Regions from separate parts of the Arthrobacter sp. Helios genome, predicted to be linked through region 2. Evidence: predicted binding sites of a transcription regulator. Region 2 holds the regulator's gene; the other holds the start of a gene.
The links. The regulator Rex, encoded in region 2, represses fermentation and respiration genes when NADH is low (regulators of the CRP and FNR family bind a similar motif). The targets are predictions, from matches to a motif close to CTTGTGAANNNNTTCACAAG.

Region 1: the regulator Rex is predicted to act here: its motif matches at 11,514-11,533, upstream of ArtHe_RS16865 (queuosine precursor transporter).

Annotation. Positions count from the first base shown of each region.
Region 1 covers NZ_CP095402.1:3,657,101-3,672,931, forward strand. Annotated here, with positions in the region: gene ArtHe_RS16825 (LysR family transcriptional regulator) at 1-897, opposite strand, end outside; gene ArtHe_RS16830 (ABC transporter permease) at 980-2,053, opposite strand; gene ArtHe_RS16835 (sugar ABC transporter ATP-binding protein) at 2,053-3,690, opposite strand; gene ArtHe_RS16840 (substrate-binding domain-containing protein) at 3,690-4,868, opposite strand; gene ArtHe_RS16845 (S8 family serine peptidase) at 5,187-8,864, opposite strand; gene thiD (bifunctional hydroxymethylpyrimidine kinase/phosphomethylpyrimidine kinase) at 9,275-10,108, opposite strand; gene ArtHe_RS16855 (hypothetical protein) at 10,172-10,654, opposite strand; gene ArtHe_RS16860 (TetR/AcrR family transcriptional regulator) at 10,647-11,474, opposite strand; gene ArtHe_RS16865 (queuosine precursor transporter) at 11,700-12,434, shown strand; gene tgt (tRNA guanosine(34) transglycosylase Tgt) at 12,502-13,767, opposite strand; gene ArtHe_RS16875 (FUSC family protein) at 14,029-15,063, shown strand; gene ArtHe_RS16880 (DUF6707 family protein) at 15,143-15,831, opposite strand, start outside.
Region 2 covers NZ_CP095402.1:2,552,032-2,567,862, reverse strand. Annotated here, with positions in the region: gene ArtHe_RS11620 (3-deoxy-7-phosphoheptulonate synthase) at 447-1,601, shown strand; gene ArtHe_RS11615 (helix-turn-helix domain-containing protein) at 1,796-2,008, shown strand; gene ArtHe_RS11610 (AURKAIP1/COX24 domain-containing protein) at 2,193-2,291, shown strand; gene ArtHe_RS11605 (HAD-IB family hydrolase) at 2,413-3,225, opposite strand; gene ArtHe_RS11600 (glutaredoxin family protein) at 3,293-3,556, shown strand; gene ArtHe_RS11595 (redox-sensing transcriptional repressor Rex) at 3,692-4,408, shown strand; gene ArtHe_RS11590 (hypothetical protein) at 4,470-5,435, opposite strand; gene ArtHe_RS11585 (hypothetical protein) at 5,588-6,511, opposite strand; gene ArtHe_RS11580 (YceI family protein) at 6,736-7,275, opposite strand; gene ArtHe_RS11575 (histidine phosphatase family protein) at 7,421-8,083, shown strand; gene ArtHe_RS11570 (TlpA disulfide reductase family protein) at 8,180-8,779, shown strand; gene ArtHe_RS11565 (cytochrome c biogenesis protein CcdA) at 8,872-9,588, shown strand; gene ArtHe_RS11560 (cytochrome c biogenesis protein ResB) at 9,818-11,440, shown strand; gene ccsB (c-type cytochrome biogenesis protein CcsB) at 11,440-12,483, shown strand; gene ArtHe_RS11550 (PLD nuclease N-terminal domain-containing protein) at 12,868-13,248, opposite strand; gene ArtHe_RS11545 (DUF4229 domain-containing protein) at 13,361-13,678, shown strand; gene ArtHe_RS11540 (hypothetical protein) at 13,845-14,957, shown strand; gene ArtHe_RS11535 (histidine kinase) at 15,081-15,831, shown strand, end outside.

The DNA of each region.
Region 1 (15,831 bases), 1.1 Mb from region 2:
CAGCTGGGCACAGGCCCGCTGAACCACCGAGCGAAGCCACAGATTGGCTGGATCTTCGGTGCGGCTGGGATGCCAGAACATCGCCTCGACCAGCACAGGTTCGGATTCCACCGGAAACTCGACGAGGGTGATGCTGGCTCCCCGCTGCGCCTTCAGCGCCAGCATCTTGGGAACCAGTGCAACCAGGTCCGTGCCCTCGACCAGCAGCGGCAGCGCCAGGAGCCCGGAGACGTGGGCAGCGACCTTGCGTTCGACCCCCTGGACCTCCCAGAAGAGATCCGCCGGAGTCTTGATGGATTCGCCGAAGTAGCCCACGGCGTGCGGCAGCCTGCCCAGCTCCGCGGCGGGCAGCGGATTCCGGCCCAGGACCGGATTGCCGGAATCCACGACCGCCACAAAGCTGTCCCGGAAAACGGCTTTTTTGTCCCCGGGGAATGAGTACCCGGTGGGACCCACAATCAGGTCCCAGCGGGTGAAATCCGACTGGTCCACCCGCACCATCGATGTGGGGATGATGTCCACACTCACTCCGGGCGCCTCGAGCTGCAGGACGCGGCGCAGCGGTTCAGCAATCATGGCCGCCACGTAGTCCGAAGCCGCGATGACGAATTCCCGGTCGCTGGTTGCCGGATCAAACCGGCTCCGGATTCCGGTCACCCGATCCAGGCTCAGCAGCGCCTCATCCACCAGCGGAACCAGGTCCTGGGCCAGCGGCGTCAGCTCGTAGTGCCTGCCGGCCCGGACCAGCAGCTCGTCGTCGAAATACCGGCGCAACCGGGAGAGTGCGGCACTGGTAGCCGGCTGGCTGAGCTGCAGATGTTCCGCGGTCCGGGAAACATTGCGTAGCCGCAGCAGGATCTGAAGCGTCGGCAGCAGATTCAGATCGATGGACTTCATGGCAGCCAGCTTAGGCGAGCTTGGGGCAGTTTCTGCCGATGCTGCGCCGCAGCGCCGGCCGGAACCGCCCTGCCCCGCCAGCTTATGTGCCCTGCCCGGACCTGCGCCGGCCCAGATAGCTGGAGAGCCCGACAGCGACCAGCAGCGCCACACCGTTGAACACCTGGTCCACCCAGTTCGCAGCCCCACTCAGGGTCAGCCCGCTGACGCTCACCGCCACGAACAGGACCCCAAATACCGTGCCGACCACGTTAAAGCGGCCGGGCAGGATCGCGGTGGCACCCAGGAACACCGCTGCCAGCGCGGGGAAAAGCAGGTAGGTGCCGTTGTCCGCGTTCGCTCCACCGGTGCGCGCCGCCAGGATCACTCCCGCGAGTCCCGCCAGGGTGCCGGAGAGGATGAATGCTGTCTGGGTATAGCGGCGCAGGGGCAGCCCCACCAACACCGCGGCCCGGTTGTTGGAGCCGATGGCGTAGAGCGAACGGCCAAAGGGGGTATGGGTCAGCAGATACCAGGCCAGGAACACCAGAACCGCCACCACAAACACCACCCGGGGCAGGCCCAGCCAGGTACTGCTGCCGAAGGTGGTGAAGGCCGGATCGACGCCGATAATCGCCAGCCCTCCCGTGTACCACTGGATGAGCCCGCCCAGCAGTGTTGCCATGCCCAGAGTCGAGACAAAGGCGTTCATTCGAAAGCGGGCGACAAGCAGTCCGTTGACCGCTCCCACCAGGGCTGCGGCGGCCACTCCCAGCAGGCAGGAAAGCCAGAGCGGGAGCGCAAAATGTGCCATGGACGCTGCGGTCACCACACTGCTCATAACAGCGATGCCGCCGACTGAGAAGTCGAAATGACCGGCTACGAGGGGAAAGATCAGGGCGATGGCAACCAGCGTCACTACTGACTGATTGGCCAGGACCACCGAAACGTTTGCGGTGCTGAGGAACACCGCGGAACTGGCCGGAAAGACGCCGAAGAACGCGATGATCAGGACCAGCAGCAAGGGAAGGGCGAACCGTTCAAGCTGCGCGCCCAGCGGTGTGCGGGCGGGCTTGCGCCGGCCCGGCAGGGTACCGGGCGCCGCCCCGGAAGCCCCGGGGGCCGGGTCCTGCCGGGTTTCGCTGGGTGTGGCCGGGGGCGTGTGGATGGCGTCCATTAGTCAACAGATCCTTCGTGAGTGGCGCGGCGGCCGGGGGCGGCGGACATCACTGCTGTAGCCAGTTCGCCGCGCCCGGCATCTTCGGGGCTGAACTCGCCGGCGACCCCGCCGTCGACCAGGACCAGCACGCGGTCGCAGAGTTCAATCAGTTCATCCAGGTCGCTGGACGCCACCAGGATCCCGCAACCCTGGCCGGCGAGGCCGCGCAGGGTGCGGTAGATATCCTGCCGCGACATCACATCGACCCCTTGGGTCGGTTCATCCAGCAGGAGCAGCCGGAGGTCCCGGCGCAGCCAGCGGGCCATGATCACCTTCTGCTGGTTGCCGCCGGAGAGCTGCCCGATGGGAATTTCGGTTCCATTCGTCCGGACGGAATGCTCGCGGATAAGGCGTTCGGTGTCGGACCGTTCCAGCCGCAGGTCCATCATGAGCCGGCGCCAATACCGTCCGATTACTGTGGCGGAGGCGTTCTCCCGCACCGCGAGGTCCAGGAAAGCGGCGTCCCGGTGCCGGTCTTCCGGAACGAAGGCAATCCCGGAGCGGACGGCATCTGCCGGTGAGGACGGGGTGTGCGGGGCACCGTCCAGGCTCATCGTTCCGCCGGTCAGGGCGGTATCGCCGAAAATTGCGCGCAGTACGGTGGAGCGGCCCGAACCTGCCAGCCCGGCCAGGCCCACGATTTCCCCAGCGGACACTGCAAGGTTCACTCCTGCCAGCGGGTGCCGGGTCAGGTTCCTGCCCTCAAACACGGGGGAAGCAGAGTGTGGCGGCGCAGGCGCAGCTTCCGTGGCTGCGCCGGGGATTGCTGTGCGGGGGACGGTTTCACCGGCCATCATTGAGACGATGACCGGTGTGCTCATTTCCGCCACCGGTCCGAGGCCGGCCACGGAACCGTCGCGGAATACCGTCACATGATCGGCGACCTCGGCTATCTCGCCGAAGCGGTGCGTCACCAGCACAATCGTCTGGCCGAGGTCCGCGCGGCCCCGCAGCGCCGCCATCAGCTCCCGGGATTCATCTTCGGGCAGGGACGCCGTGGGCTCATCCAGCAGCAGCACATACTCGCTGTCCTGCTGGTCAGCGAGTGCACGGGCAATTGCAACCATGGTTTTCTGGCTCGGGCGGAGTGTCCCCAGTGGATCGGTGGCCCGCGCCGAAATACCGTAAAAGTCCAGTAGTTCGTCCGCGCGGCTGCGTAGTTCCCGCCAGCGGATTCCCTGGAACGGGTTCGTAGGGAACCCGGAGTCCAGGGCAAAGTTTTCGGCGATTGTCAGTGAATCGAACACTGCAAGATCCTGGTGGACAAAGCGCAGCCCGGATTCGCGTGCCCGGCGTGGGGTCATCTGACGTGCCGGAACGCTCTCTCCTTGCACGCTGATGGTTCCGGCGTCGGCTTGGTAAACGCCGGCCAAGCACTTGATCAGGGTTGACTTGCCGGAGCCGTTGCCGCCGAGGAGGGCGTGAATACTGCCTCGTTCCACGGCCAGGTCCACCCCGGCCAGGGCGGCCGCATCGCCGAAAGTCTTGGTAATCCCCTGCGCCGCCAAGGCGGTCACCACCGCCGTGTCATGCGCACCTCCCGTGCCCGCGGAAGCCGCGGACACGGGAGGGCGGAACTTGTTAGAAGCAGTCACTACTTGCCCCATGCCTCCAGGTAGGCCTGCTTGAAGTCGATCACCGGGTCGTAGGCAAACGCGGCGCCGCCGGCTGGCATGTTCGTCTTCGCATCCACTGCCTGCATTCCGACTCCGGACGGCAGGATCTCCTGCTCAGCCAGCAACCGCAGGGCGGTGTCCACACCTGACCAGCCGTTCCACTCCAGGCTGAAGGCGATCGAGGCATCCTGGCCCTGGCCGGCAGCGATCAGGTCCAGGTTGCTGCGCTGGCCGAAGGCGCCGACGACGGCGAGATCATCGGACCGCTGGGAGGAAACGATTGCCTGAGACAGTCCGGCCATGAACCAGCCGTCCAACGGAACAGCAACTGCATTCGCTTCGGGCGCCTGCAGCAGTGCCGTGGAGAGCTTTTGCGCCATGGCTCCGCTGGCCGCGTCCTGGTTGCTGAGCTGCAGGGTTGCAACGACTTCACAGCTGTCGCACTTTTCGAGTTCGGCGTTCAATCCGTCGCTGATCCAGGGGCCGAACCGGGTGTCTGCGAAGGTGACTTCCAGAAGCTTCACGTCGCCGTCGGTCTGTCCGATCAGCCATCCGGCCTGCAGCTCGCCGAGCTTGTTCCACCACTGCTCGTTGTCCATGCCGTCCAGCTGTTTGGTGATGCCGGTGAACAGCGGCTCGCCGCCGTCGACGTCGCAGTCATTGGCGCCGACGCCAACGGTGGTGATTCCGGCAGCGCGGGCCTCTTCGAGCGGGCCCTGGAAGCTGGAGCAGTCCTGACCGATCACAAAGATGACGTCGGCGTTGGCGGCCACCCCCTGGCGGATGCAGTTGGCCCAGCCATTGGGGTTGAGCTGGCCGTCGCAGATGTTGCTCTGCCATCCGATTGCCTCGGCTGCATCCGCGGCGCCCTGGGCAGGTGTTGAACAGGTGACCTGGGACTGTCCGCAGGAAACCACCCAGGCAGAGAGGCCCTCTGGCACCGCCACGGATTCGGTCGGTGGGGTCCCAACAATGCCTTCGTAGGCCGCCGCCAGAGCTTCGGAGCCGGCCGGCGCTGAGGCCTCGGTGGAAACGGAGGCTTCAGGACTGGGAGCGTCTGCTGCGGGGGAGGAGCTACAGGATGCCAGGGCGAGGCTGGCAATAAACAAGGCGCTGAGGGCGCCCCTGGCCTTGGTGCTCGAACTTCTGCTTCTCATCAGGTCTCCATCGACAGTCAAAGGGCGGGAAAGTGATTCAGATCACGCTGTTCTCACCACTGTGATGCGGGTTGGATATTTGGGGAAGCGAGTTATTGGGATAGCTGCTATCTGCTGGATGGATAGTGCGGGGTTGTCGAGGGAAGATCCGGCTCCGCGGAAGCAGGGACGGACTGGGCCGGCCTCCGTTGTCGGAGGCCGGCCCAGTCCGTCTATTTACTTGTATTTTCTGGGTGAGACCCGGTCAGATGGTCATATCCAGCGCGGCCCGTGGCCCCAGCCATTGCCGGGCTGGCTTCAGCCGTGCCCGCCGCCGGTTCAGGGCCTGCCTCCACCGTGACCTCCACCATGGCCGCCGCCGTTGCCGGGCTTGCCGCACTTCTGCGCCTCAAAGGCAGCCGTGTAGCTGGCCTTCTCGGGTTTGCCCTTGCCGGTAAAGGTGTAGTTCACGGTGACTTCGCCGGCCTTGATCGAGGAGTCCTTGGTCTTGATGACCACGGTCTTGGACTGGCCCGGGTTCAGATTGTTGGCTTTGGCCGACCCGTACTTGGACTTGACCTCGACGTTGGCTTTCCGGGTGCCGTCGTTCTTCACGGTCACGGCAATCTCGACGCCGGACTTCGTGCACTTGCTCACGGCCGACACCGGGCTGACCGGAGCCGGGGCCGGAACAGTAACCGGCAGCACCTCGGCCCGGCCGCCCAGACCGGCGGTGCCGCTCAGGTCGCCCGTGGCATTGTGCAGGTGCAGGAACAGTGCCGAGGCCTCGGTGGTGTCCTTACTGCGGTTTACCGTGAGCTTGCCGCCGTCGACGTCGGCAAACAGGGCGTCTGCTGAGCCTCCGGCGAACCACAGCGCCGGGTTGGCGGCGTCGAACTCGATGAACTCCGTGGAATCCACCGGAACCGTGGTCCCGGTGTCATCCACGTTGTAAAGGCTCCAGGTCACCACTTTGTACTGGATCGGCAGCGACTCCGCCGCCGGATCCAGACCCAGGGCCGCCACGGACACCGGAAGCGTCACCGTGTTGGAGTCGAAGGTGTTGGAGTCCACGTTGCCGAGCAGGCCGTTGGCCCCGGTCTGGTCCACCAGGGTGCGTGAGCCGTCCGCGTTCAGGCGGTAGGTGTTAACCAGCACCAAGTCCAGGTCATCGGCACGGCCGGTAGCCACGAGGTAGTCAGCCGTGCCGTCCTTGTTGGTGTCGATCTCAACGTTGACCTCGTTGTGCCCGCCCAGGATGGGCCAGTTCTCCCAGGTGCTCAGGCCGAAGTTCAGCACCGCGCCCGCCGGATCTCCGCCGGCAGCCTTCACCGCAGGGAGCGTTGAGGAGGCCCCCACCGCCGAGAGATCCATGGCCTTCATGGAGTCCAGCGCCAGGTTATCCAGCTTCGGGCTCTGCCCGCCCAGCACCAGCGGCGACACCAGCGACAGGTAGGTTGATGCCCCGGAGCCCTGCACCAGGCCGCGCCCGGTGAGGGTCACCTCGGCAGCCAGGGCCTCGGAATCAGCGAAGCCGATCCCGGTGCCCGCGGTCAGGTCCGACGTCGGCTTCGGGGCCGAATACACCGGCACACGCAGCGTCGGCACACCGGCGCTGGCCAGCTGGACGCGTCCGGAGACATCGGCCAGGAACTGGCGCGGCAGCCCCAGCTGTTCGGTGTCCGCGGCCGGGTCGATCGTTTTGGCCAGCGCCGCGGGATCGGCGACCGTGAGGGTGACGTCCACGGTGGCCTTGGCGTTCGCGCCCACGCTGACGCTCGGAGCCGTGGTGATCTCCACCCCGGGCATCGTCGACGCCGGCAGGTAGCTGACCGCGAAGGTCCGCGGCGAATCGGATTTGTTCTGGACCGTCACCTTCCGGGTCACGGTGAGGGCGTCGGCGCCGAGTTCCAGCACCCCGAAGTTGACGCTGGTGAGCGTCTGGTCCTCGGCGTCGTAGGCCAGGGCCTTGTTGTTCACGGCGTCCAGGACATCAACGCGGCCGGAGCCGACCCGGTTGGGTCCGTGCACCGCGCCGTTGGCGGCGAGCACGTCATGGGTTGCGGTGTTCATGATGGCGTTCTTGACCTCGTACGGCGTGTAATCCGTCGCCGCGTACAGCAGTGCGGCCAGGCCCGCCACGTGCGGTGTGGCCATGGACGTGCCGCTGCTCACCGAGGCGCCGTTGCCGGACCCCACGTTGGCGGAGCCGATCGAGGAACCGGGAGCAGCGACGTCGGGCTTCACCACTCCGTTGGAACCGTGCAGGCCGCGGGAGGAGAAGGAGCTCACCGTATCCAGCGAGTTCGAGGGGCCGGTGGCCGTGCCCATGTAGGCCGGGTCCAGGCGCACGGTGAGGGTGCCGTCGACGGCGGCTGGACGCAGCCGATCGGAGGCCTCGCGGTTGAGCTGGATGCCCGGGATGGCCGCGTTGCCACCAATACCGGCGTCGAACACGTCCCGTGGGGAATCCAGGACGACGCCGGTTGCGCCGGCGGCCTGCGCGTTGTTGAAGCGGGCGCCTGAACCGCAGGGGAACGCGCCGTTCTCTTCCCACTGGATCCAGACCCATTTGCCGGTCAGCGAGCCGGCGGGGAAGGCCGCGCAGCCGAACTTGTTGTCAGCCGGAGCCGCCACCACGCTGCCGGTGAGCCGTTCCGGCGTCAGGGCCGGATCGGAGTAGTTGAAGTTGGCGGAGTACTGGCCGGCGGCGGAGCCCTCGAGCCCGGCCGGAGCCAGGACATCGGCACGGTCCAGCGAGATCTGTGAGCCGATGGAGCTGGCCACGGTCAGCGCCGAGCGGGCGTTTCCGGGGGAGCCGCCCACGTTGTAGACGTCGCCGGCGTTGCCGGAGGCGACCACGGACAGGATGCCCTGCTCGGTCAGCTTGTCCACAATGTCGTTTTCCGGGTCATCGACCGGAGCGTAGTCGGAGCCAAGGGACATGTTCACGACCTGCGCGCGGTCGGAGAAATCGCCGTCGCCGTTGGGGTCCAGCACATAGTCCAGAGCCTGGCCGACGACGTCGGAGGAGCCGGTGCAGCCGAACACGCGGATGCCGACCAGCTGGGCTTCGGGAGCCGAGCCGGGGCCGATCCGCAGGTCATTGACCGTCTGCGCGGTCAGGGAGGAGAAATCGCCGTCGAACGTGGTGCCGTCGGCGTTGGTCCCATATCCGGCGGCGGTGCCGGCGACGTGTGTGCCGTGGCCCTGGCAATCCAGCGGGTTGAGGTCCGGCTTGGGGATCGGCTGGTAGTCCGCGGCGGTCGGGTCGGCGTTGTAGTCATCGCCCACCAGGTCATAGCCGCCGATGAACTTGTCCGGATCGATCAGGCCGCTGCCGGCGTCGGGAATGCCGGGCGAGGCCTGGGCAGCTTCAAACGCCTCCACCGTGCCGGGGCCGCCGAAGTCGCTGTGGGTGTAATCGATGCCGGTGTCCAGCACGGCGATGGTGATGCCCTTGCCGGTTTGCTGGCGTTCCACCCAGGTGTTCAGCGCCCGGGTGTCGATGTCCGCACCCTTGTTGTCGATCGTTTTGGGGACAATCCGGGTGATCTTGGCGACGTCGCCGCGGTCCGCCAGCGCTTTGATCGCGTCGGCATCACCCACGATGGCCACGCCGGGAAGCGTGTTCGTGGTGGTGTATATGGTGCTGGCAGCGGCTTCCTGGGCCACAGATTCGGCCTGGGATTCGATGTCCGCCCGGATCTGCTGCACCCGCGGTGCGTCAACCACCGGTTCCTGCTTGCCCGCCTTCACGGCTTCCGGCTGGGTCTGCTCGAAGGCCCCTTCGCCGGTGAACTGGACGAAAACGGAGACCTCGCCGCTGATCCCGCGAAGGCTCGGCGAGACCTTCTGCTCCGCAAACTTCTCGACCGCGAATCCCTGGAGGGCGTTTCCGGGGTCAGGACTGGTTTCGGTGGCCTGGGCCGGCAGGCCCAATCCCGCTGTGAGTGCCAGGCCGGCGACGGCGGCAGTTGCCACCACTCCCGGCCTGCGATGAATGGACCGTCTCATTGTGCTCCTTGAACATTTCCGCCGCGTGCTGCCGGAGAAACGCCGTCAGAGACCTGTTGCACTAGAGACCTGAACCGCCGCCCGCCGGCTGCTGACACACGTGACAGCTTTCCGTTGTGCCCCCAACCCCCGTTGTGGAGTGTCAGCTATGCACCTTCGGCCCCCAATTGCCCGCAGCCGTAGGCACACCCTAAGCGAGCATTTCGGCAGGTCAAAGGTTCACGGTTTTGGGCCGCGATTCGTTCAGCGGCTATTGACGGGAACGGCTGTGCAGGGCTTAAATCGCGGACTGAGCTGGCACGAAAGGACGGATCCCAAGGGAAAAGCTCCGGACGTTCACGGGAAAAGCGAAACGGACGGCGGCACCGTTTCCGGTGCCGCCGTCCGCCGTAGTCAGGGACTTGAAAGGGTTAGAGCGCCGGGCCGTTGCCCGCGCCGCCCTGCCAGAGGGCATCGAACGGCGTGTGGGAGGAGACCCGGTTCCGGATGCCTTCGGTGACGAACGCCTTGGCGGTACGGGCGGCCTCGAGCGGTGATGCACCCTTGGCCAGTTCGGCAGTGATCGCTGCGGCGAGCGTGCAGCCGGCACCGCTGACGGCAACGTCACCGACCTTCGGTGCACGCAGCACCTCCACGGTCTGGCCGTCATAGAAAACGTCGACGGCGTCGTCGCCTTCCAGCCGCACCCCGCCCTTGGCCAGCACGACGGCGCCGGAGGCTTCATGGATCCGGCGGGCCGCTTCCTGCAGATCTTCGACGGATTCGATGGAATCCAGGCCGGAGAGAGACAGGGACTCGAAGTGGTTCGGGGTCACGAACGTAGCCAGCGGAAGGATCTGGGCCTTGAGCGCCTGGTCGGTGTCCAGGGCAGCGCCCGGTTCCTGCCCCTTACAGATCAGGACCGGGTCCAGAACGATGTTCTTCCAGTCCTGGCTCTGCAGCGCCTTGGCCACGGTGTCGATGGTGGCGGGCGTGCCAAGCATGCCGATCTTCACGGTTTCCAGGTCATAGGCCGTCTGAATGGCCTCGAGCTGGTCCGCGATGACCTGCGGTTCCACCGGAACGAAGCGGTGGTTCCAGTTGTCCTTCGGGTTGAAGGAAACAATGCAGGTCAGGGCAGCGATGCCGTAGGTGCCCAGTTCCTGGAACGATTTGAGGTCTGCCTGTGCGCCCGCTCCGCCGGTGGCTTCCGAGCCGGCAATGGTGAGCGTGACGGCCGGAGCCGAGTGTGTGTGTGAAGACATGTTTCCATCTTCTACCTTTAGCGGGGCGGGCCGCCACCTGCGACATGGCCGGAACGGAACGCGTCAGGTGCGGACATCCATCAGGCGCCATACGGCAAGCCGTCCGATGGCAGCCGAGCAGCCGATCGCCAGCGCCATCAGCAGCGGCACCCCGATGGATCCAGCGATCAAGCCGATGACCAGCCAGGCCAGCAACATGGGCACCACGAAAAACGCGAGGACGTGGAGCCACTGATTGGGGATGCCCCGCAGCAGCAGCCCCAGCGCCAGTCCCACCGGTGCCGCAGTGAGCAGGCCGAGGCCTCCGGCATAAAAGGCAGCGATCACGATGATCCACAGATAGCCCCAGAAATCACGGGAGGTGCCCCAGCCGATGGCAATGGTGGCCATCGCGGCCACGAGCAGGCAGGCGATCCCATAACCGGTGACGAACGCGATGGGGCCGAAGGTCACGCGGGGGGTCAGGACCAGGTGCCTTTCCGGCGCGCGGGTGCCGCTGGATGGCCCGGCTGGATCAACGTCGTCGTCGTCCGCAGTTTCAGTCATGTGATCGCGCTCCTCGCAGCAGCTTCACCACATCTTCCACAATATTCCGGACAACCGGTAGGCGGGAGAGGATCACCAGCTTTGCGACCAGGGGAGCGATGTTCGCCACCAGCCGCCTGGAGCGGGCCTGCCCGGGGGAGGAGTCATAAACCCAGAACAGGGTGACGCCCATGTGCACGAGCCACAGCAGCTCCGGCAGATCATCCCGGATGGCCAGCGGTGGCTGCGGCCGGGCGGTCTGGACGGCCTGCCGGTACACGGCAATCGACTTGCCGCGGCCGATCTGGGCGGCGTCCGGTGCGGGGGCAGGGTCGGGTGCGGGTGCCGGGGCATCCGGCTGGGCTTCGGGGGAAGCCTCGGGGGAAGCTGACGCCGGAACCGGCGCCGCTGCCGCCGTCGCACCTGTTGCTGCCGCCGTCGTCGTCGTACCTGCTGCCGCCGCCGCCGCGCGGGCCGCGTAGCGGGTGCCGCCCGGAACCGGCAGGGCGGCGTTTTTCAGGAACTGGTGGCCCAGGCCGTGGTACGGGGACAGGACATCGAGGTTGGCCAGCAGGATCACGCGGAGGTGCTCGCCGAGGTTGTGTCCCTCGCGCAGCAGTGGCAGGGCAACGGAGCGGTGTTCGTCCTGCAGTGAGCGGTAGAGCTCCGCCACGAGCGCGTCTTTAGACTCGAAGTAGTAGTACGCGTTGCCGACGGAGACGCCGGCGGCTTCGGCGATGCCGCGCATGGTGGTGCGCTCGTATCCCTGTGCGCGGAAAAGCGCTGTTGCGGTCTCGACCAGCCGTTGCCGGGTGGTTTCGCTCTTTGCCCCGGCGGCCATCGAACTCCTGTTCCTACTTCTCATCGACATTAGAACACGGTTTTGAACAGGTTCAGAAATGTGACGCTGGCTGGCTGGGAGCGCTTCACTGATGGAATCCGGAGCCCCGGGGCGTGTGAAACATGGCAGAATGAACGCTGGTCCTTTGGGCCGCCCGGGACAGCGGGCAAGTGCTAATACAGCCGGCGAAAGCTCAGGCGAACCACTAACCGAACGGGAATACCCATGTCTTCATCAACCCCGGGCGCTGCCGTCCAGGCGCCACAGGCTCCCAGCTACGCCTCGCGCGGCAGCTCCCATTACGATCTGATCCTCACCCTCATGTGCGTGGTGATCATCATCTCCAATATCGGGGCTTCCAAGGGTGTGGTCCTCGGCCCGATCTTCGGAGACTTCAGCATTGTCACCGACGGCGGTTTCTTCCTCTTCCCGCTGGCCTACATCCTCGGGGACGTCATCAGCGAGGTGTACGGATTCAAGGCTGCCCGCCGGGCCATCTATATGGGCTTTGCGATGGCCGCGTTTGCGGTGCTGGCGTTTGCGGTGATCATTGCACTGCCAGGGTTCGACGACGATTTCGGGCTTGAGAAGCAATCGGCACTCGAGGTGGCGCTGGGTCCGGTCTGGCAGATCGTGGTTGCCTCACTGCTGGGCTTCCTGGCCGGGCAGCTGCTGAATTCGCTGGTCCTGACCCGGATGAAAGCGAAGTTCAAGGAGCGTGCCCTTGCGGGCCGGCTGATGGCTTCCACCGGTGCGGGCGAGTTTGCCGACACCCTGATTTTCTGTGCGATTGCCGCCCCGGTGATCGGCATCAGCGACGCCGGCCAGTTCGTGAACTACGTGATCTTCGGCTTTGTGTACAAGACTGCCGTGGAGTTCCTCTTCGTCCCGGTGACCTCTGCCGTGATCAAGGCGATCAAGAAGCGGGAACCAACCTATGGGCAGGTTTCCGCTAGCTGAACTGGGCCGAACAAGTGCACAGCTTCCCAGGCTTCAGCTCAGCTGCAGTACCTGAAAAGCTGACCTGTCAGCTGTAGTACTTGCCCAGGACCTCGTCCTTGAACTCGAAGAACGTGCCGTCCTCGAGGGCCAGCCGGGCGTCGTCGACCAGTTTCACGGTGAAGCGTTCGTTGTGGATGGAGATCAGCGTGTGGCTGACCATCTCATTGGCCTTGAACAGGTGCTGGATGTACGCACGGGAGTAGTTGGCGCAGGCGTAGCAGTCGCAGCCGTCCACCAGGGGGCCGAAATCGCGCTTGAACCTGGCGTTGGAGAGGTTCTTCCGGCCGTACGGCGTGTAGAACGCGGAGTTGCGGGCCACCCGGGTGGGGGAGACACAGTCAAAAGTGTCCGCGCCGTTCTCGATCGCCGTAAAGATGTCGTCCGGCTCGGAAATGCCCAGCAGGTGCCGCGGCTTGTCCTCCGGCAGTTCCTCGGAGCACCAGCGGACAATCGTGCCGAGGTTTTCCTTCTCCAGCGCGCCGCCGATGCCAAAGCCGTCGAAGTCCATGGCTCCGAGGTCGCGTGATGCCTTGCGGCGCAGGTCCTCGTACTGGGCGCCCTGCAGCACGCCGAACAGTGCCTGGTACGGCCGGTGCGACCGCTCTTCGGTGAGCCGCCGGTGCTCGATGATGCAGCGTTCGGCCCACAGCCGGGTGCGCTCCAAGGAGCGTTCCTGGTAGCCGCGCGAGTTCAGCAGGGTAGTCAGCTCGTCGAACGCGAACATGATGTCCGCGCCGATCTGGTGCTGTACCTGCATGGAGATCTCCGGCGTGAAGCGGTGCTTGTCCCCGTTGAGGTGGGACTTGAACCACACGCCGTCGTCGTCAATATGGGCCAGGCGTTCCTTGCCGGGAGCGACGTCGTCATCCGCCCCGGTGGCGTGGGTGGTGCCGTCGGCATTCATGTTGATGACTTTCTTGAAGCCGGCGCCCAGGCTCATGACCTGGAATCCGCCCGAGTCAGTGAACGTTGGCCCGGACCAGTTCATGAACTTGCCGAGGCCGCCGGCTTCGTCCAGGATGTCCGCGCCGGGCTGCAGGTACAGGTGGTAGGCGTTGGCCAGGACTGCCTGGGCGCCAAGCTCCGCGACCGATTCGGGGAGCACCGCCTTCACTGTGGCCTTGGTGCCTACAGCGATAAACGCCGGCGTCTGGATTTCGCCGTGCGGGGTGGAGATGGTGCCGGTACGGCCCTGGAACTCACCGCCGTTGGCCTGGGCGCGGGACGCTGAGTCGGGAGTGGTTTCGCGCAGGCGCTTACCGAGGGCAAAGGAAAAACCAGTGGAGGACACCCCTCCATTTTGCCTTACCCGGACACCGGGCGGTCCGGCCGGGAGACCGGGCTGGCCGGAAGGCCTTGAACCCCCGCCTCGCGGGGGAGGCGGCGAGACCTGTCCCACAGAAAACATTTGCTGTCAACGACGAAGCGTAAGGTTGGTTGGTGGGATTTTGGCTCCTGCCCGGCTGGCCTGCTCCCGCCAACCGACCCCCTATTTCCCGGACTCCCGGATGACAGAAAGGCCGTTGAAGTCCCCTTGAAGCACCTGCGCGAAATGTTCAGCATTGCTCCCGCCCAGAACGACCATCATGCGGGGATCCGCTGCGGCATCGGCGTTGGGGTTCCGTTGTTCACCCTGCTGCTGCTGGGCCGGATCGATCTGGCCATCTTCGTGGCCTTCGGCGCCTTTACCGGAATCTACGGCCGGAACGAGCCGCACCGGCAGCGCCTGGGACACCAGCTGCGCGCGGGAGCGCTGATGTTCGCGGTCATCCTGGCAGGGGCACTGACTTCCCGGCTGGGCCTTGATGCCTGGGGGATCGTCCTGGGCACCACCGTGGTGGCCGGACTCGGCACGATCGCCACCGGCTTCTGGCGGCTCCGCCCGGCAGGGTCGCTGTTCCACATCTTCGCGTACGCGGCCATTTCCTCGGTCCCGGGCCAGCCCCCGCTGTGGCAGGCGCTGCTGGTGGCTGCGTTGACCATTGCCTTCGCCGTCCTGCTCGGGTTATCGACGATGGCCTGGCCCCGGTACCGGACCGAGTGGGAGAAGCCCGTCCGGCCGCGGTTCTCCCCGGCCCAGCGCAAAACCATATATGTCGACGGCGCCCTGTACGCCACCGCGGCGGCGGCGGCCGGTTCCATTGCGACACTGCTGGGAATCGGGCACAACTACTGGGCGATGGTCGCTGCCACGGTGCCGCTGGTCGGGGCCACGCTCCGGAACCGGATGCACCGCGGGCTGAACCGCATCCTCGGCACTTTCGGCGGACTCGCTGTTACTGCGGCCATCCTGCTGGTCGGACTGGCACCCTGGCAGCTGGTGCTGGTGATTGCGGTGTTCCAATGCTGCGCGGAGCTGTTTATCGCCCGCAACTACGCACTGGCCCAGGTGGTCATCACCCCGCTGGCCCTGCTGAGCACGGAGCTTTCCCATCCCAGCAATCCTGCGCTGCTGATTCAGGACCGGGCGCTGGAAACCGTGATCGGCGCCGCCGTCGGCATGGCGCTGGTTGCGCTCGTGCAGGTGCGGACCACACGGATCCGGGCAAGAAACACCGGCAGGGCTGAAGCTGACCCGGTAGCGTGAGGCTGGGCGCCGGGGTTGCGCTGGCGGTCCGGGTGTTAAAGGTCCAGGTGCTGGCGGTCCGGGTGTAAAGGTCCAGCCGCTAAAGGTCCAGGTTGAGTCCGCGGATCGCGCTGAGTTCGTTGCGGATCCGGCGCTGCAGTTCGGCGTCGCTGTAGGCCTGTGATCCGCCGTGGGCGCGCAGGTAGAGCAGGGTGTTCAGCCGCAGAATCCGCCAGTCGCGTTCGCTCAGCTCATCGCCGGCTTCGGCCGCCCGCTGGACTTCCCGGTCATAGAGGTTCGGTTCGTTGAGCTGGCGCTGCAGCAGTTCCGCGGAAAGCTTGGCCTTCAACGGATCGGATTCGGCGTGGTCACCGGCGCGCACCGCCTGTGCGTAGGCAGTGGAGGTCTCCATATCGCCGGCGTCGTGGGTAATGTGCGCGGCCAGGGACAGCGCACCCTGAATCCAGTTCCACCGTCCGTAGTTACCGTCGAATCCCAGCCCGGTGATCAGCCCGCACACCGCCAGGGCGTTGTCCGCGTCCCCCAGGTCGACGTAGAGGGTGTACGCCAGGTCCCGGACGTCCTGCAGGTTGCTGCCAGCTTTGACGTTCAAGCCGCGGCTAAGCCGGGTGATGATTTCCTTGACCGTGCGGTCATCCGGGTGGGCAGCTTGGGCAGCTGCCAATACCGCGGCATAGGTTTCTTCATCGGTGGGAACGCTGCGGACGGCTTCGGACGCATTCTGTTCCGGTGCCGGAGCAGCCACCCGCACCACCGAACCGTAGGCGA
Region 2 (15,831 bases):
GCAAGGTCATGGACGCGGGGGAACCGGCGGGTCAGGGCCGGGGGTTTGGAAGTCAAGGGAATAACACTGCCTTTCGAAGCATGCTGCTCTGTGCTTCGAGCCTACGGACGCGCCCGGGCCTGTGACAAGGCAGATTGCACCCTGATGCACCGGGCAGCGCCGTGCGTCGTTATGCGTCGCCGGCCAAGGCCCGGGGACAGCGTCCGCGGCGTCATAAAGGAAATGGAAAGCACCCAACTTGCCATGCGCCGGCCGTGGGCCTACGGTCTAAACATGACTAACCGTTGGTATGCGTATTTTTCGTTGGCTCTGGAGGAGCCCGCGCGATAATTCGCTGACGCCAACCTTCAGAGCCAACAGGGCAGGGGATCCATCCCTTGCCCTTCGCCATATCCGGCGGGGTTCTGAAGACTGCTCCCGCCGGCTCACACACGGATAACGGGACAATGAACCTCACCACCACGCAGCACTCAAAAACCACTTCGGACCTGCGCGTCAGCGAATTCCGCCCGCTGCCTGCACCTGCCGGCCTCATGGCCGAGCTGCCGCTCTCGGAGGAACTTGCCTCCACCGTCAGCAGCGGCCGCGACGCGATCCGGGCGGTGCTCGACGGTGCCGACGACCGGCTGCTCGTTATTGTGGGGCCGTGCTCGATCCATGATCCGGAGGCCGGGCTGGACTACGCCCGGCGTCTTACCGCGGCCGCACAGGAACACAACCAGGATCTGCTGGTGGTGCTGCGGGCCTACTTCGAAAAGCCCCGGACCACCGTGGGATGGAAGGGCCTGATCAACGATCCGCACCTTGACGGCAGCCACGACATCGCCGGCGGCCTGTTCGCTGCACGGCGTTTCCTGATTGCGGCCGGAGAACTGGGTTTGCCGGTCGCCACGGAATTCCTGGAACCCATCAGCCCGCAGTACGTCGCTGACCTGGTGAGCTGGGGGGCCATCGGTGCCCGGACCACGGAAAGCCAGGTCCACCGTCAGCTGGTTTCCGGACTGTCCATGCCGGTGGGCTTCAAGAACGGTACGGACGGCTCGCTGCAGATCGCCCTCGACGCCTGCGCCGCCGCGTCTGCGCCGCAGTCTTTCCTGGGTATCGACGGCGAGGGCCGCGCCTCAATGGTGGGAACCTCGGGAAATCCGGACACGCACCTGATTCTCCGCGGCGGCAGTTCAGGACCGAATTACGACGCCGGCCACGTTGCGGCCGCTTCCCAGTCACTGGCGGCCAAGGGCCTGAACCCCCGGCTCATTGTGGACGCCAGCCACGCCAACAGCGGAAAGGACCACCGCCGTCAGGCCCAGGTGGCGCTGGAACTGGCCGCCCAGCTCGAATCGGGAACGGAGACCGCGCAGCTCATCGCCGGCGTGATGCTGGAGAGCTTCCTGGTGGGCGGAGCGCAGTCCCACGACAGCACCAATCCCGGTCCGCTCACCTACGGGCAGAGCATCACGGATGCGTGCATGGATTGGGACACTTCGGCCGGAATACTGGCGGTTCTGGCCGCTGCTGCCCGCCGCCGCCGCGCCGCGCGTGTTGACGCGGCCCGAGGCCTCGGCCGGGTCCGCAGCAAACCGGGACGCAGTCGCTCATAAAGAGCCCAATAACCGGGAAAAACTTCCACTATGGTTACTTTAGCCACTAGAGTGGTGTGCTAGACGGTCACGAGATGGTCATCAAGGCGACACGCCGCGGGCTGTTGGACGAACGGATTTGAGGAACACCGCATGCCGCGGAGTTCCGTGCCGTAGTTGTATCAGGCGCAGGTTGCGGAAGGAACAATAGATCAATGGCAGACGAGAGCAATTTCTCGGACGTGCGGTTTCTGACGGTGTCAGAGGTCGCGGATGTCATGCGTGTATCCAAGATGACCGTTTACCGGCTGGTGCATTCCGGAGAACTTCCGGCAGTCCGTTTCGGACGGTCTTACCGCGTTCCGGAATCTGCGGTGCAGCAGGTTCTGCGTAACGCCGTGATCGACCGTCAGTCCGGTACGGCCTGAGCCGGCCGGCCGTAACCGGCCGCGGGTTCGCCCTGACGCTGTCCGGAAAGGCTGCGTGAAGGCGGTACCCTGTTAAGGAACGTTTCAATCATGGCTAGTATCTGCCGGAACCGAAGCTGCGCGGGCCATTAGGCCTCAGGCCCCCGGGACCGGCATGGCTCCTATTTCAGTTTGTGAGGACTCTGTGGGTTCAGTTATTAAGAAGCGCCGCAAGCGTATGGCCAAGAAGAAGCACCGCAAGCTGCTTCGCAAGACCCGCCACCAGCGCCGTAATAAGAAGTAGATTCTTCTTCGTGCCGCAGAAGCCCGCCGTCCGATAAGGATTAGGCGGGCTTCAGCTTTTTAACGCCGTTGCTTCAGCGCTGTACCTTCATCCTGGTGCCCCGGGTGCTGTGCGCAGGGTGTCAGCGTGAGCGGACCCAGGAGAACCCCCGCCACAGTCCGTAGGCAGCCCCGGCCACGGATGCGGTCTTGAGCCCGAACGTTGCGGCCCGGCGGCCCGACCGGAAATCGTAGACCGGCCAGTTGTGTTCCCGGGCGTGCCGGCGCAGGCGGGCATCGGGATTGATGGCTACGGGGTGGCCAACGAGGGTCAGCAGCGGAACGTCGTTGAAGGAGTCGCTGTAGGCCCAGCAGCGGGAGAGGTCCAGCCCCTCCTGCTTGGCCAGGACCCGGACGCCCTCGGCCTTGGCCGGGCCGTGCAGGAACTCGCCAACCAGGCGCCCGGTGTAGAGGCCATCGGTTACTTCGCTGACCGTGCCCAGGGCCCCGGTCAGGGACAGCCGGCTCGCGATCACCGACGCCACCTCCACGGGAGTTCCGGTCACCAGCCAGACCGGGCGCCCGGCCTTCATATGCTGCTCGGTCAGCGCCCTGGTCCCAGGCCAGATCTTGGAAACGATCATCTCGTCGTAGACTTCTTCGCCCAGCGTCCGGACGTCCTCGGCGGCGAGCCCGGTCGCGAAGGCCAGCGCGGCATCGCGCACGCTGTGGACGTCTTTCAGGTTCTCGCCCTGGAGCATAAACCGCAGCTGCTTAGCGGCGAAGCCCGCCGCTTCACGGAGGGTGAAGACCCTGCGCTGGTACATTTTCCGCGCCACATGGAACAGGCTGGCGCCGCGCATCAGTGTGTTGTCGACGTCGAAAAACGCTGCTTCTCCCGGGGTACCTGCCGCGGCCGGTGAATCAGCGGCTCGGATGGCACGGGATCGGGGCATGCATTGAGTCTACTGAAAAACACAAGGCCCGCGCCGACGTGCCGCGCAGGGGACTATCTTTGATGTCATGAATGATCCCGGCTCCCGCCCCTCGGTTCCCGACCTCCTCCTGCTCACCCGCCCCGGCTGCCACCTCTGCGAAGATGCCAGGCAGATCGTTGACCGGGTCTCGAAGGACCTCGGGATTCCTTGGCAGGAAAGGTCAATCGAGCAGGACCCGGATCTTTTGGACCGCTTCGCGGAGGAGATCCCGGTGCTGATGATTGACGGGGTCCAGCGTGATTTCTGGCAGATCGATGAGGCGCGGCTCCGGCGCCTGCTGGCCGCGTAATACGCAGCCGCATGGGGGACACGGATGGCAAAACCCACTTGGTCAGGCAGCAGCAGCGGTCCTAGAGTGGGAAATTACCGGGCCGGCGGTCCGCAGGGACCGACCCGGTGCTGAGGACATGACGGAGTTGCAGAAGTGAGTATCCCGGATGAACGAGACCTGGTCAGCCCGGCGGCATCTGGCCACGGGCGGCACATCCCACCTGCTTCCCTTGCCCGGCTGACCGTCTACCTCAGGGTGCTGGGCACCATGATGACGGAAGGGATCGAACGGGTCTCCTCCGAGGAACTGGCCGAGGCCGCCGGGGTCAATTCCCCCAAACTGCGGAAAGACCTTTCGTATCTCGGCTCCTACGGCACCCGCGGCGTAGGCTACGACGTTCCCTACCTGAGCGGGCAGATTTCCGCGGCCCTGGGCCTGACACTGGACTGGCGCGTGGCAATTGTGGGGGCCGGACACCTGGGCCGTGCACTTGCCGGATATCCCGGATTCGGTTCCCGCGGCTTTGAAGTGGTGGCCCTGTTCGACGCGGACCAGATGGCAGTCGGCCAGGAGGTCGGCTGGCTCAGGATCAGTCCGGTCGAGGCGATGGAAAGCATCCTGGAAAAAACCCGGGCCAACATGGCCGTGCTGGCTGTGCCTGCGGAAGCAGCTCAGGGGATGTGCGACCGGCTGGTGGATGCCGGGATCACGAGCATCCTGAGCTTCGCCCCCGTGGTCCTGCAGGCTCCCGCGGAAGTGCAGATCCGAAAAGTCGACATGGCAACGGAGCTGCAGATCCTGGCCTACCACGCACAGCGGGCCCAGGTTTCCGCCCTGGCTACGGACGCCCAGGCGCGACTGCTCCGCTGACCTCTGTACCGCTCAATCCTGACCCCTGAACCACCGCATCCTCACGGCAGGCTGCCGCTGCCTACCGCTGCAGCGGACCGGACCGGCGCTGAGCGAAATAACGAGCTGCGCGCGGCAGGAAAGTAAGCGCCAGGCCGGTACCCGCAAGCAGGGCCGCGCCGACATGCTGTGACAGGTTGTCCCTGATCCCAAAGAAGAGGGATGCCGTGATCAGCAGGCAGCAGCACACCCTCGCCCAGTTCCTGCCCTCGCGGACGAGGGTGGCCAGGAAAATGTAGAGACCAAACGTCACGACCGCGACGGCGGCATCGGCGACCCGCACCACGGCAAGCACAGATTCAGGCGGGACCTTGAGCTGCTGGAGCTGCAGGGCTACGTCAGGGAAGGGCCTGCCGGGGTCCAGGGCGGCCCGGAATCCCACAACCAGGAGCAGGGCACCGGCTGCTGCTATGAGGACGGCAGCAACGTTGACAGCAAAGGGGGCCCGGAGCCGCGGACGGCGGTCCGGGAGCCGCCGGGGAGGTTCGGGCGCGGGAGCGGGCGGATGCTCCGGACGGGGCGGCAGCTTAGCCGCTGGCTGGGCTTCCGCCGCCTGGCGCCGCGGCCGCCGGGCGGTGGTCAGGTCCAGGCCCGGATCAGCAGCAGGTGCGCCGGACTCTGCGCCGGACCGGGTGGACCCGGTGGACCCAGCGCCGGGCCCGGTGAAGTCAGCGCCGGAACCGGCGGCGGACTGAGCTGCCGTCCCGGATACCTCGAGCTCCAGCTCACGGGACCGGTGGGCTGCGGTGGCGCGCCGCCTGGACGCGGATCTGCCGTGGATTGCCTGCCTGAGCGCGATGCTTGGCCAGGGCCGCCACTGGCGGCCCTGGGATGCATTGGGTGCTGCGTGGTCCGGCGCGTCCAGTTCCGCTGAAGCTTCGGCGCTGTGCCGGTTTCGCCGGACCGCGCTGCGCTGATGCGCGGAACCCGTTCCCTGGGTACTCGGGACAGCGCCGGGAGAATCGGGTGCTGCAGGGGGAGTCGTCATAGTCGTCGCCGCCTTCAGGAGACCGGAAAGTGGTGCTCCACGAAGAACCCGCAGGCCCCCGTGGAGCATTAAACGCTACGTCCCCGGCTCCCTGCTGTGACCACTTCGGCGGTGAACCCGCACTGCCTTCGGCTAGATTGTTGCAACCTGCTTTAGTACGGGCGGTACGGGTTGTACTGGTGCCGCTGGAAAAAGGCATTGCTGGGCTTGAGGTAGAGCATCACGATGCCCGCGATTCCGACCAAAGTGGACAGCAGGGACAGGATCCCCAGTGCCGACATGAAGTAGGCCGGGAGGGAAACCAGCAGGCCGAAGATGGAGAAGGCAGCAAAGACGGTCCCGACAATGCGTGCCCAGTTGTGGCCCTTTCGGACAAACAGCGCGATCAGGACGTACAGCCCCAAACCAATCAGGGCGATGACGACCGAGAAGGTAATCAGGAATCCACTGACATCCTGGACATCGATGTTTGTCTGCCGAAGATCCTGGATCTGGGAGGGGGTGAGCAGGTCCGGAAGGTTGAACGACGTAATCAGGTTGTTGATGAAGGCCAGGACGCCGGCGGCCAGGATGAGCCAGAAACCGATCATCACCTCACGCGGGGCCGGCCCCTTAGGCCCGGCTTGGCTGGCCGGCCCGCCGGGGTAGGCATAACCCGAGGGCTGCGCGGCCTGGTATCCGTACGGCGTCTGGCCATACTGCCCTTGCCCATACTGGCCCTGGCTATATGTGCCGGGCTGCTGGCCTTGCCCGTACTGGTTCTGGCCGTACTGGCCCTGCCCGTACTGATTCTGGCCGTAGGCGCCGGGCTGCTGGCCCGCTGGGCCCTGTCCGTAGCTGCCCTGCTGGTCCGGCTGCGCTGGTGTCCCCGGCTGGTCCGGCTGGCCGGCATGCGGAGGGACCTGAGGCTGTTCGGGCTGGCTGTACTGTCCGTAGCGCGGCTCGGGGCGCTGCGGAGCCGGTCCGCTGCCCTGGCCCTGATCGCTGCCGTTGACACCCTGGGAACCAGGACTGCCGGCGGGCGTTCCTTCAGTGCGTTGGGGGTCATGGGGTTCGGGGGTGTTGGGAGTGCTCATGTCAGCCGCCTGCCGTGTGGATGGTCTGCCGGAGGATGGTGCCTGGTCAGTGCCGGTCAGTGGGCAGATCCCCCGTCTGCGAAGTCAGCTCCAGTCTAGCCCTCCACACCGCACGGGAGACCTGGAACACCTGCTCCCGGACCCCGCGCGGGTGAACCGGGTATGCGAAAGGCCCGGTACGCCGTAGGGCGTTCCGGGCCTTTCGCGGGTGGGAAGCGGAATGCTTACGCAGCGACGAAGGCTACGTCCAGGTTGATGGTGACCTTGTCGCCGACCAGTACGCCGCCGGTTTCGAGGGCTGCGTTCCAGGTCAGGCCGAACTCCTTGCGGCTGATGGAGGTGGTCCCGGCGAAACCGGCGCGGGTGGCGCCGAAGGGGTCAACAGCAACGCCGTTGAACTCAACGTCCAGGGTGACCTGGTGGGTGATGCCCTTGATGGTGAGATCGCCCGTGACCTTGTAGTTTTCGCCCGAACCTTCAACACCCGTGGCGGTGAAGGACAGTTCCGGGAACTGCTCAACGTCGAAGAAGTCAGCGCTCTTGATGTGGGCGTCGCGGTTGGCGTCGTTGGAGTTGAAGGACGCAGCGTCGATCACGGCGCTGAGCTTCGAATCGCTCAGGCTCTGGCCGACCTCCAGGACGGCGGTGACCTTGTCAAAGCTGCCGCGGACCTTGCTGATGCCGGCGTGGCGGACGGTGAAGCCGACCTCGCTGTGGGAAGAGTCGAGGTTCCAGGTGCCTGCGTTAAGACCGGTGGGGATCATGTTTTTACTCCTGTGATAGTCGGCAGTGCTGCGGTTGCAACGCTACCAGTAGATGCATTTGCATCAAGCTTGACACACATTGCTCAAAGGTTCAAGTGATTGTGAAGATTTAATCTTCACAGGTGTCTCTGCGAGACTTGAAGTCATGTCCCGAGCCTCGATCCACCTCGTCCGCCACGGCGAAGTCTTCAACCCGGACGGTGTTCTGTATGGCCGCCTGCCCGAATTCCACCTTTCAGCCCTGGGCCAGGAGATGGCGCGCCGCGTAGCGTCCTATTTTCAGGAGCAACGCAGCGGCGGCGCAAAGCTGGTGCACCTGGTCGCCTCGCCCCTGACCCGTGCCCAGGAAACGGCTGCGCCCATCGCGTCGGCACTCGGGCTGGAGATCTCCACCGATGAACGGATCCTGGAAGCTGAGAACCGCTTCGAAGGCCTCTCCGGCGTCAAAGGCCGGCTCCGGAATCCAAAATACTGGCCGCTCCTGCGGAATCCGATGAAGCCTTCGTGGGGCGAGCCGTATGCCGCGCAGGTGGAACGGGTGATGGCCGCCGTGGAGGACGCGCGGATCCGCGCCCTGGAGCTGGGCGGCGACGGTGCCGAAGCGGTGCTGGTCAGCCATCAGCTGCCGATCTGGGTCACCCGCCTGGCCGCCGAGGGGCGCCGCCTCTGGCACGACCCCCGCAACCGGGAATGCACGCTGACCTCAGTCACCACCCTGGATTTCGACGGCGGAACCCTTACCGGCGTCCGGTATGCCGAGCCCTCCGCTGACCTGCTGCCCGGCGCCGCGAACATTCCTGGCGCATAATACAATTACTACGCGTTGTAGAAGTGGCCACCCCCCTGCCGCGATGAAAGCTGGAAGTCCTTGAAGAAATCTGAGAGCGAAAACCAGGCTGGAGCCATGCACCGCAGGTCCTTCCTGCGGATTGGTGCCGGGCTGGCCCTCGGCGTGCCGCTGGCCGCTGCGTTGGCAGGATGCACGGTGGAAGATCCGCTGGCTGAGCAGGCGAAAGCCGGCGACAACAAAAACTACATTGCCGGCGACGGCTCGGTCACGGAATACGCCGCCTCTGACCGGGGTGAGCCCGTGCAGCTGACCGGCACTCTCTTTGACGGGACGAAAGTCAGCGCCGCAGACTGGGCCGGCGACGTCGTCGTGCTCAATTTCTGGTATGCCGCCTGCGCTCCGTGCCGCAAGGAAGCACCGGACCTGGTGGAGCTCCACGAAACCTTCGCGGCGGACGGAGCCCGCTTCTACGGCGTGAACGTCCGGGACGAAGCCCGGACAGCTGAAGCATTCGAGCGGAACTTCGCCATCCCGTACCCCAGCTTCGAGGACCGGAACGGGGAGGTGCTGCTGGCCATGACCCGTTTCGTGCCGCCGCAGGCAGTTCCGACCACACTTGTCCTGGACCGCGAGGGCCGGGTCGCGGCAAGAATCCTGGGCCTCGCCGAAAAGGGCACGCTCAAGGCCCTGATCAGCGACGCGTTGGCCGCGTAGCAGCCGTGCCGCCCGTCCTCCTGTCCGCAGCTCTGCCCGCTGCAGCCCTGCCTGCGGCCAATGTCTTCGCGGAAACGATCCTGAACGGATCGATGCTGCTGGCCATTCCCGTTGCTGCCCTGGCCGGATTGGTGTCCTTCCTCTCACCATGCATCCTCCCGCTGGTGCCCGGCTATCTGGGATACGTCACGGGTCTGTCCGGGGTGGATCTGGAGAACCAGCGCCGTGGCCGGATGCTCACGGGAATCGGGTTGTTTGTCCTGGGCTTCTCCGTGGTTTTCGTCGCCATCGGCGCAGGGATCGGACAGCTTGGAGCGTGGCTCCGCGGGGCGGAGCAGTCCTGGATCCCGCAGCTGCTGGGGGTGCTCATCATCCTGATGGGCGTAATCTTCATGGGCGGGCTGTCCTGGTTCCAGCGGGACCGCAAAATCGAAGCCAAGCCGCCCGCCGGGCTGTGGGGGGCGCCGCTGCTGGGCATCACCTTCGGACTTGGCTGGGCGCCCTGCATGGGCCCAACGCTTTCGGCGGTGCAGCTGCTCTCCTTCTCCGGAGACGATGCCTCTGCGGCCAAGGGAGCTCTGCTCACCTTTGTCTACTGCCTGGGACTTGGCCTGCCATTCCTGTTCATCGCACTGGGATTCCGCCGAGGTATGGGCGCCCTCTCCTTCTTCCGCCGGCACCGGGTTGGTATGCAGCGCTTCGGCGGCGGCATGCTGATCGTCCTGGGCCTGCTGATGGCCACCGGTGTGTGGACACTCTGGATCAACGAACTCCAAGGCTGGGTGGATAGTGTGACCCTGCCGATTTGATGAAGACAACGATGCTCCCAGCCCGCCGGATCCCCGGAACCCGTCCCCAGAGAACAATGAGAACCAGTTGAAACCTGAACCGGACAGCGAAACCACGCAGACCCCGCCCGCGGATACCCCTGCCGCGGATACGCCTGCCGCCGCGGAGGCACAGGCGCCCGGCGGCAAGAAAAAACGCAGCGGCAAGCGCGACGACGTCGCGCTCCCTGCCCTAGGGCTTACCGGCACGCTGCGCTGGGCCTGGACCCAGCTCACCAGCATGCGCACCGCCCTGTTCCTGCTCCTGCTGCTCGCGGTTGCCGCGGTCCCCGGCTCGCTGTTTCCGCAGCGGCCGGCCAACCCGGGCGCCGTCACACAGTACCTCGAGGACAACCCCGGCAGTGGTCCGTGGCTGGACCGCTTCCAGCTGTTCGACGTGTACTCCTCCGCCTGGTTCTCCGCGATCTACCTGCTGCTGTTCATCTCCCTGATCGGCTGCGTTATTCCCCGGGCCAGGGTCCACTGGAAAGCACTGCGCTCCAAGCCGCCGCGGACCCCGAAGAAGCTCTCCCGCCTCCCGGAATACGGCACGCTGGCGGTACCTGCCGGCACCGGTCTGACGGCAGCCGAAGCAGCCGGCGATGCCGCGCAGGTACTCCGGAAGCGGGGCTACCGGGTGGAGGCCCGCGATCTGGACACCGACCGCCCCTCCGTCGCCGCGGAGCGCGGTTTCGCGAAGGAAACCGGAAACCTCGTGTTCCACGTGTCCCTGATCGGTGTGCTGGCCTCGATCGCCGTCGGCGGGCTGTTCGGATACAACGGACAGCGCATTGTCGTTGAAGGTGACACTTTCGTGAACACCTTGGTTGGCTACGACACCTTCAGCCCCGGCACCAACTTCACCGAGTCGCAGCTGGCTCCCTACTCCGTCACCCTGGACGACTTTGACGTCACCTTTGACCGGCAGAGCAGCACCGGCAATGTGCAGCCGCTGGACTTTACTGCCTCCGTGACGGTCAAGGAGGATCCGAACGACGAACCGCGGACGGAGACCATCAAGGTCAACGAACCGCTGACCATCGGCGGAACCCGGGTGTTCCTGGTCGGCAACGGCTACGCTCCGGTGGTTACGGTGCGCGACGGCGAGGGCAATGTCGCTTTCCAGGGACCGGTTGTTGGTGTCCCCACGGACGGCGTCTACACCTCGCTGATGGTGATCAAGGCGCCTGACGCGCAGCCGGACCAGCTTGGTTTTGTCGGATTCTTCCTGCCCACGGCCTTGGTCGACGGTAATGGTGTGTCCTTCTCCGGAGACCCCGATCCGGTGAACCCGCAGCTGAACCTGAACTCCTACTACGGGGATCTGGGCCTGGACGAGGGTGTCCCCGGCAACGTTTTTGTCTTGGATACCGATGAGCTGACGCCGCTGAACAACCGGGACCTGGACTCCGGCGGCATCGTGCTGGCTATGAACCAGGTCCAGGACCTCCCGGATGGAAAGGGGTCCATCAGCTTCGACGGGCTCCTGCGCTACGCGGCACTGGACGTCCACTACGATCCGGCCAAGTTCGCGGTGCTCATTTTCGCCGTGCTTAGCCTCACCGGGCTCAGCGCATCGCTGTTCCTGGCCCGCCGCCGGGTGTGGGTGCGTACGGGAACGAACGACGATGGCCGCATAATGGTCGAGTACGGTTTGCTGGCCCGCGGTGAGGATGCCCGCCTGGAAACCGAAGCCGAAGCATTGCGCGGCTTGCTGGAAAAGAAGTGGATGGCGGGCGGGACCGCTCCGCAGGAGGACGGCCCGGAAACCCTGGCCGACGCATCAGTGGCCGGCAGCGCCGGACGCACGGAAGAAACAGGTAAGGACGACTAATGCCATCCATCGACTACCAGCTCGCGGAATACAGCGACCTCTTTATGCTGCTGGCCGCGTTCACCTACACGGTGGCGTTCCTGGCCTTCACCTGGGACCTGGCCAAGAGCAGCAAAACGCTCCGGGCCATCGACCAGAAGGCCGGCACCGTGCAGGCCGCTGTTCCCGCCAAAAAGGCGATGGTTCCGGCGGGTGCTCCCACCGGGCCGGAAGGCTCCAACCGCCAGTGGGACGACAGCAGTGCCGCCCTCACCGCCGATGACGCCATGGGCTACACGGGGGAACGGCGCAACGCCGCCCGCGTCGCCGTCGCCCTGACGGTACTGGGCGCGCTCATCCACATCGCCGCCGTCGTCTCCCGGGGCCTGGCCGCGCACCGGGTGCCCTGGGGCAACATGTACGAGTTCTGCACCACGGGCGCGATGGTTGTTTCCATCGTCTTCCTGCTCGTCCTGCTCCGCCGCGACCTGCGGTTCCTGGGAACGTTCGTCGTCGGCCTGGTCCTGATCATGATGATGGCAGCCACCATCGGCTTCCCCACACCGGTCGGCCACCTCATCCCCGCACTGCAGAGCTACTGGCTGATCATCCACGTGTCCGTCGCCGTGATTGCCTCCGCGCTGTTCACCCTGACCTTCGCCATGTCGGTTCTGCAGCTGCTGCAGGCCGACCGCGAGGCCAAGGCCCGTGCCGGCGGCAGGGAACGCCTGGGCTTCCTCAAGATCGTCCCCTCCGCCCAGTCGCTGGAGACCTTCTCCTACCGCATCAACGCCGTCGCGTTCGTCCTCTGGACGTTCACCCTGATGGCTGGTTCCGTCTGGGCCGAACAGGCCTGGGGACGCTACTGGGGCTGGGACACCAAGGAAGTCTGGACCTTCGTGATCTGGGTTGTCTATGCCGGCTACCTCCACGCCCGCGCCACCCGCGGCTGGACCGGCACCCGTGCTGCCTGGCTGTCGATCGTCGGTTACCTCTGCGTGGTCTTCAACTTCACGATCGTGAACGTCTACTTCTCCGGCCTGCACAGCTACTCCGGCGTCTAGCCCGATAGCCAGGTTGGCCACAGGCCCCGTCCCGGACTCGTTCCGGGGCGGGGCCTTTTGGTGTGTGGGTGCGGGCGGCGCGGGTGCGGCGGGCCGGGCGCCGTGGGTGTGTGTGCGGCGGGGTGGGCGTGGGGGTGGGGTGCGCGGGCCTGTGCGTGATCCGGCTGCCGCGGACCGGGCGCGTTGCACTAACCGACTGACTTAGCCGCGGTCTAGGCTGCTTTATCTGCGCACCCGGCGACGGCCACCGTGCTGAATCCCGCCGTATCTGCACACCGGAGCTCGGCCGCGAGACCCTCACCCCGCTGTGCCATGCCAACAGCAAAATGCCCCGGCCCGGACGGATCCGGAACGGGGCACTTGGTCTATGCTTCGAGGAGCTGGCTAGTTGCTGCTGGGCTTCTCGTCGTCGTTCTTCTGGCTGGCGCGCTTCTCACGGTCCGCCAGCTCCTGTTCGCGGCGCTTGAGTTCCTCTTCCTTGGCCTTCTGCCGGCGGCGGATTTCCAGGTTCCGGAGGAACTCGGGGTCGTCATCGGGAGCGGTGGGGTGCCGCACTGCCCGCGGCTTCGGTTCCGGACCATGGGTCGGGCGCCCAAACAGGAACCACAGGATGGCACCAATGACCGGCAGGAGCACGATCGTGAAGAGCCAGGCGGTCTTTGAGATGCTGCGCACTTCGTGGGCTTTGGACATGATGCAGTCGATGAGCGAGTAGATGATCAAGGCTGCGACGACGATGACGCCGAGGAGTACGAGGCGGGGCATGCCCCCAATTGTAGTGGAGACAGCTGCGGCCGGGCCGGACGAATTCCGGGAACCTCGGAGAGCGGTGAATTACCTGGGAACAGGACCCGGGCAGTGCCCGTAGAATGGGGCCGTGGCTTTCTGGAAATTTACCGCTCTCCGCCTTGGTCTGGTGGTCGTCTTCTTCGTTGCCGGGTTGTTCCTGCAGCTTGGAATAGTGCTCTCCGCCCTCGTTGCGGCAATCCTGGCCTGGTGCGTCACCTATCTGTTCTTCCGGGACATGCGCGACGCCGCTGCCCGCAGCGTGCAGAGCCGGTTCAGTGAAAAGACGCCGCCGACGCGCAACCGCGCAGAGCTGGACGACGCCGAAGCTGAAGACTCCGTGCTCGACGCGAACCCCGACGTAGCGATCGACGCCGACCGTAAGCCCCGCGAAAGCCGCGAAAGCTAAACCCGGACGGCCGGGGCTCCGGAGTTTCCTGGCGCCCGGGTACCGGCATCCTCAAGCCCGCCCGCGGCCTCCCGCCGTCGCCCCGCACTGCCGTCGCCCCGCCGCGGCCCGCCGTCCCCCGGCCTAGTCCAAGCCCCGGTCCCGGGCCTCCGGTAGGCTCGCACCCATGAGCGACATCCGCAGCCCGGCCAGCCGCACCGAAGAGCGCACCGAAGAAACCGTGCGCACACCAGAGGCCGAACAGGCCTACAACCGGCGGTGGCTGACCGGACTGATCACCCTCCCCTTGGGCCTTAGCCTGCTTGCCGCGGCCTGGATGCTCAGCGTCGCCGGAGAACTCCCGGATCCGCTGGCCAGCCACTGGGGCCGGGACGGAGTGGACGGGTATATGTCCCTCGCGGGCCATGCCGCGATGGCTGTTTTTGTGGGCGGTGGAAGCGGTGCCCTGCTTGCCCCGATGGGGGTCCTCACACGTGGTCATTCCCAGCTCATCGGCAGGCTCGGAGTTGGCTTCGGGCTCGGATTCGGTGTCCTGATGACTGGGCTCTTCATCGCGGTGGTGGCAGGACAGATCGGTTTGGCCGATCCCTCCCAGGCTGCCGTCTCTGCCCCCGTGCTGTGGGCCGCAGCAGCCCTGGCGGTGCTGACCGCTGCCGCCGGTTTTCGGCTGTACCGGCCAGGCGATGTGGACCGGTCCCAAAGCCCCGCAACAGCCGCCCTGGCTGGCGCGGCCGCGGATCAAAGCTCAGCCGTCTCCACAGCTGCCCGCGGGCTGGCAGCCAACGGAGAGACCATGGAGATCACCGTCTCGATGGGCAGGTGGAAGTGGCTGACCAGTCTGGGGACCGGCGCAGCCGTGGCGCTGAGCCTCGTTTTCCTCCACCCGGCGCTGGCTCTGCTCGGCGTGCCCAGCGCAGCTCTGCTGTGGGTGTTCTGCCAGGGCCGTGTTGTTATCGATCCGGAAGGTATCCGCGCCCTGGCCGGCGGTTTCTGGAAACTCATGCCGCTGACGCACAAGGAAGTACGCGCCGCATCCGTCCAGGATGTCAAAGCCATGGACTTCGGCGGCTGGGGCTACCGGCTTAATGCCGGCAGCATCGGCTTCATTATGGGCAGCGGTCCGGCGCTGGTTCTGGAAGCCGGCTTTGGGCAGCGTTATGTCCTCTCAATGCCTGACGCCGAAACTGGGGCCCGTGCGTGCGCTCTGGCCAATGCGTACCGGGCGTTGGCCGCGGGGCAGGAAACCGGAGAGGTCGACACCCCGCGGAAACGGCCATAAATGCCGGCCCGCTGGCTGTCGGGATGAATTCTGCTGGCTGCTGGTTGGAGATTGCCGTCCGTGGGCGGTTCCAGCGCGTTGAGTCCTCCAGCCGTGGCTAGTGTGACAGGCATGGAACCAGTCTTGAGTCTGACCCGGCGTTGGGGCGCCCCGGCGGCGGCCGTGATTTTCTTCGTCCTGTGGTGCGTGGGGGAAGCAGGCCGGATGGGAGGTCCGTACGGTGTCCTTGCGATGGAGTGGCCCGGAACCGTGCCGCTCCTGCTGATGACGGCGGCTATCGCGGTCGCGGCCCGCTGGCCGGTGCTGTCGCTGTCACTGACCGGCATGCTGCTGTTCGGGCAGCTCACGCGCATGGTAGCGCCAATGTACTCAAACAACTGGGCCATCTACCTGGGGTCCTTCATGGCACTGGGATTTATCGCCTGGACCGGGACGGCCCGGATCCGGATCGTTGCCGCAGCAGCGAATACGGTGTTCGCCGCCGTGATGGCTGTTTTGATGCTGTCCTGGCGCTACAGCAGCGGCCTGGGTTGGTTCCCTTCGCTCTTCAGCGGGGACTGGTACACGTTCCGAACGTATGGGCCGCAGCTGTTCGCGCTCCTGCTGCTGATAGCGGCGGGATTCTTTGCTGTCGGGCTCCTGCTTTCCCTGTACCAGGAGCGAGGCAGCCTATTCCACGCACGCGAACTGGCGCAGAGCACGCTTGAGGACACTGAAGTCGACCTGATTGTCGAGCAGGAACGGACCAGGATCTCCCGGGACCTGCACGATGTCCTGGCCCATTCCCTGGCGGTCATTGCCGCGCAGGCCGATGGCGCCCGGTACCTGGTCAAGGACCAGCCGCAGCCGGTGCTGAAGGCGCTCGAAACGATTG